Regions from separate parts of the Paenibacillus sp. LjRoot56 genome, predicted to be linked through region 1. Evidence: a T-box and tRNA genes for the amino acid it is inferred to sense, from the RefSeq annotation. Region 1 holds a T-box; the other holds one or more tRNA genes.
What was found. The T-box of region 1 lies ahead of ileS (isoleucine--tRNA ligase). A T-box ahead of a tRNA ligase gene usually reads a tRNA of that ligase, here a tRNA-Ile.
Positions count from the first base shown of each region.

Region 2: it encodes a tRNA-Ile, which carries the amino acid that the T-box ahead of ileS (isoleucine--tRNA ligase) is inferred to sense. The anticodon was not compared.

Region 1 covers NZ_CAXURV020000002.1:1,081,327-1,083,786, reverse strand. Annotated here, with positions in the region: gene ileS (isoleucine--tRNA ligase) at 1-1,186, opposite strand, end outside; T-box leader at 1,251-1,499, opposite strand; gene ACSQ8O_RS17205 (DivIVA domain-containing protein) at 1,571-2,050, opposite strand; gene ACSQ8O_RS17200 (RNA-binding protein) at 2,202-2,460, opposite strand, start outside.
Region 2 covers NZ_CAXURV020000003.1:1,202,418-1,204,877, reverse strand. Annotated here, with positions in the region: rRNA gene ACSQ8O_RS24410 (23S ribosomal RNA) at 1-626, shown strand, start outside; rRNA gene rrf (5S ribosomal RNA) at 761-877, shown strand; tRNA gene ACSQ8O_RS24400 (tRNA-Ile) at 934-1,007, shown strand; tRNA gene ACSQ8O_RS24395 (tRNA-Met) at 1,057-1,130, shown strand; tRNA gene ACSQ8O_RS24390 (tRNA-Ser) at 1,142-1,233, shown strand; tRNA gene ACSQ8O_RS24385 (tRNA-Thr) at 1,252-1,327, shown strand; tRNA gene ACSQ8O_RS24380 (tRNA-Tyr) at 1,405-1,486, shown strand; tRNA gene ACSQ8O_RS24375 (tRNA-Gln) at 1,497-1,568, shown strand; gene ACSQ8O_RS24370 (cation diffusion facilitator family transporter) at 1,810-2,460, shown strand, end outside.

The sequences.
Region 1 (2,460 bases):
CATGTGCGTATTGATGCTGAATGTCAGCAGCTTTTAGCAATAAACCTGACTCCTTCAGCTGCTCAATGATCAGCTTTCCGCCTTTTTCATAGAACAAACCTTCATAACCTGGTGCTTCAGCCGTAAAATGTCCTTGATCGTCCACTGGACAAAGTACACCGATGTTATACCTTTGACCAATTGCAAAGTCGTCTTCCCCATGTCCAGGCGCTGTGTGAACACAACCTGTACCCGCTTCTAACGTAACGTGCTCGCCAACCATAACAAGGGATTCACGATCGTAAAAAGGATGTTGGCAGGTAACAAACTCTAACTCACTGCCTTTTACCGTCGATAATACTTCGTATTCGCTCCAGCCAATTTCCTTAGCCGCTGCTGCAAGAAGTCCTTGTGCCAGCACATATTTCTTCCCATTCGCTTGAACGACTGCGTACTCGAATTCAGGGTGTACTGAAATCCCTAAGTTCGCAGGTAATGTCCATGCTGTTGTTGTCCAGATGACGATGGCTGCATCTTCAGGCAGCTTGCCTTTGCCATCCTTTACTGGGAACGCCACATAGATGGATGTTGAAGTTTTCTCTTTGTACTCGATTTCTGCTTCAGCTAAGGCGCTCTCAGAGGATGGAGACCAGTAGACAGGCTTCAACCCTTTGTAAACAAAGCCCTTCTGTACCATCGTACCGAACACACGAATTTGTTGTGCTTCGTAGCCCGGTTGCAGTGTGATATACGGGTTTTTCCAATCTCCACGAATACCTAGACGTTGGAATTGACTCTTCTGCTTCTTAACAGATTGCAAGGCGTATTCTTTGCAATATTCACGGAACTCCGGAACCGTCATTTTCTTACGATCGACTTTCCCGCTATTTGTAATCACTTGCTCGATTGGTAAGCCATGTGTATCCCAACCTGGCACATAAGGCGCGTCGAAACCTTGCAGTGTTTTGAAACGTACGATAATATCCTTGAGCACCTTGTTTAGTGCGTGACCGATATGAATATCGCCATTCGCGTAGGGAGGCCCATCATGTAAAATGAACTTCGTTCTCCCCTTACGACTTTCTTGTACCTTCGCATAAATGTCTTCTGCTTCCCAATGCTCTTGCATTTTCGGCTCTGCCTGCGGCAAATTACCTCTCATGGGGAATTCTGTTTGTAATAGGTTTAATGTTTTTCCATAATCCATTTTTACCACTCCACTCCTGGTTCAATCTATCCTAGTCTAAAAAACAAAAAAAGCCTCTCATCCCAAAAGGGACGAGAAACTCAACTCGCGGTACCACCCTCGTTAAAAAGCATCATGAACACGCGCCTAAAGGCGAGTCGAACAGAGCTTCTTCACTCGATCATGTGTAACGGCATGACCCGTTTCTCCCTACTCATTTCAAGAGACGCTCCTGGGGGATATTCGGTACGCTGCAGAGATTAGGCTCACACCAAAACCCTAATTCGCTGACACTGCTCTTAAACGCCCTACTCGTTCCAGTCATAGCTTTATTGCGATACATTTAACAGGAGTATACCCAATCTGGCAAGCATAGTCAATAAGAGAGAACTGCCCTTTGCCCTATTACTTCTCTTCAGCAGTTTCAAACTGCATACTTTGCCAGCCTTCTGTGTTTAATAATTCAAGCTGTGCTTCAAGTAAAGTCCGAAAGCGCGTACGATAAATGGAAGCTTGTTTCTTGAGTTCTTCGATCTCAAGAGCTACTTTGCGTGAACGCGTCAACGATTCATTAATAATCCGATCCGCATTTTTCTCCGCTTCTTTCAGTATTAACTGAGCTTCTTTCTTCGAATTGCTTCTGACTTCATCCGCAGCCTCTTGCGCTACAATGATCGTTTTGCTCAACGATTCTTCAATATGCGTGAAATGATCCAAACGCTCCTGCAAGGCCATCGATTGATTCTGCAAATCCTTATTCTCACGAATAAGCGCTTCATAATCCTTGATGACTTGATCTAGGAATTCATTCACTTGATCCTCATCATAACCACGAAACGAACGTGAAAACTCCTTATTATGTATATCTAGCGGTGTTAATGGCATCAGTGCCCCTCCTTAGCGTTTTGCGCAGCAAAACTGACTTCGTAAGCATAAGCTGAGCTTGTCTGAAAGCTAGCCTACACCCATGTCTATACAGTTCAGTTCGACAGAAAATTAGCAATTCCTGCAAAGTTCGTGGATAAATTATCCACGATCATGCAAACTTGCCAATCTTCACACGTATTCGACCTTTTTTCGATACGCCTTCCACTTCAAGCACTTTAAATCTACCAAAACCCTGCAAGGAGATCATATCGCCTTCTTTCAGTGGCTTGCTTGGATCTTCTTCCAACTTCCAGTTCACGCGACAACGACCAGCTTGGATCGGTATTAAAACTTTGGCTCGGCTAAGTCGGAATACATCGCTTACAATTCCGTCCATTCGCATGGAGGCAACGGATAGATGGAGCTCA
Region 2 (2,460 bases), on a different contig from region 1:
AAAATGTAACGGAGGCGTTTAAAGGTTCCCTCAGAATGGTTGGAAATCATTCGCAGAGTGCAAAGGCATAAGGGAGCTTGACTGCGAGACCTACAAGTCGAGCAGGGACGAAAGTCGGACTTAGTGATCCGGTGGTACCGAATGGAAGGGCCATCGCTCAACGGATAAAAGCTACCCTGGGGATAACAGGCTTATCTCCCCCAAGAGTCCACATCGACGGGGAGGTTTGGCACCTCGATGTCGGCTCATCGCATCCTGGGGCTGAAGTAGGTCCCAAGGGTTGGGCTGTTCGCCCATTAAAGCGGTACGCGAGCTGGGTTCAGAACGTCGTGAGACAGTTCGGTCCCTATCTGTCGCGGGCGTAGGAAATTTGAGAGGAGCTGTCCTTAGTACGAGAGGACCGGGATGGACGTACCGCTGGTGTACCAGTTGTCTCGCCAGAGGCATCGCTGGGTAGCTATGTACGGAGGGGATAAGCGCTGAAAGCATCTAAGCGCGAAGCCCCCCTCAAGATGAGATTTCCCAGTATGTAAGACCCCTTGTAGACGACGAGGTTGATAGGTTCGAGGTGGAAGTGCGGTAACGTATGCAGCTGACGAATACTAATCGGTCGAGGGCTTAACCTAATCCCAACCAAGTGAAGATAAGCTTTGTAGCGAATTCCGACTACTTGATTGGGGCCCAGAAAATCCTAAGAACATCTAACTTTACGTTGAAGTTTCGTATCTAGTTTTCAAGGCGCAAACAAACGCTTTGACTGTTTGGTGATGATGGCGGAGGGGACCCACGCGTTCCCATCTCGAACACGACCGTTAAGCCCTCCAGCGTCGATGGTACTTGAACCGCAGGGTTCTGGGAGAGTAGAACGTTGCCAAGCAGAATACCCCTAGTGGGTATTTTTTTTGCCGCCTTTCGAGGAGTTAATGCAAATATGGGCCCTTAGCTCAGCTGGTTAGAGCGCACCCCTGATAAGGGTGAGGTCGGTGGTTCGAGTCCACTAGGGCCCACTTATTCCTTAGCAGCACGTTTTTATATATGATGATTGATAGACCATTTGGCGGCGTAGCTCAGCTGGCTAGAGCGTACGGTTCATACCCGTAAGGTCGGGGGTTCGAGCCCCTCTGCCGCTACTTATTATTTTGGAGAGATACCCAAGTGGCTATAAGGGGACCCTCTGCTAAGGGGTTAGACTGCGTAAGTGGTGCGAGGGTTCGAATCCCTCTCTCTCCGCCATCTGTATAAACGTAATAAGCCGTTGTAGCTCAACTGGTAGAGCAACTGACTTGTAATCAGTAGGTTGGGGGTTCAAGTCCTCTCGACGGCACCATATTACCCCAAAAAATGAAGTGAAGCCTTGTAGCAACACCGAATACTTTTTCGGGGCCCGGTAAAGCTTTTTAACGTGGAGGCTTAGTGAAGTGGCTAAACACGGCAGACTGTAAATCTGCTCTCTTCGAGTTCGGTGGTTCGAATCCATCAGCCTCCATCTCCTACAATGGGGATTAGCCAAGCGGTAAGGCAACGGACTTTGACTCCGTCATGCCAAGGTTCAAATCCTTGATCCCCAGTTCTTTTTTTCATAAGTCATTAGCTCAACTTGATAGATCACCCGTTGTACAAGTTGCAAACAATGAAGCCTTGATATAAGGCTTTTTTTTGTTTTTACTAATGGTTTTAAGTAGAAAACTTGAATCAAGCCTATACTTTTCACCTTATGCAAATTAGTTGTTTGGATCCTACTATTAAGGACTTGGACAACACTGTTTCTCTAGACCCACACGTATTATGTCGAGTATGATTGTCTTCGACATGGATAGTGAGGTGGGAACAATAGAAAATTTGTATGATGACATCAAGCAAGGTGAAAAAGGTGCTTGGTTAAGTATTATTACTTATATATGTTTATCAGCTTTAAAATTAACCATAGGGTACATAACCAAGTCCGAAGCGCTTTCCGCGGATGGTTTAAATAACGCTACAGACATTATTGCATCAATTGCTGTTTTAGTCGGGCTGAAAATATCACGAAAACCACCTGATAAAGACCATAGATACGGTCATTATCGAGCTGAGACGGTAGCCGCTTTAATCGCTTCTTTTATTATGTTTGCGGTAGGAATTCAGGTTCTCTATCAAGCATTTATTAAGTTTCGTTCTCCGAGTATCGAATCTCCCGATATGGTTGCCGCATGGACGGCTGTTTTTTGTGCGATTGTCATGTACGTTGTATATGTATACAATGTTCGTCTGGCAAGGAAAATAAATAGTAATGCCATGATGGCAGCAGCACAAGATAATCGATCGGATGCGTTTGTCAGTATTGGTGCCTTTATTGGTATTGTTGGTTCTCAATTTGGTCTACCTTGGCTGGATACATTAACAGCTTTACTTGTCGGAGTTATTATTTGTAAAACAGCGTGGGATATTTTCCGAGATTCTACTCATGCTCTTACGGATGGG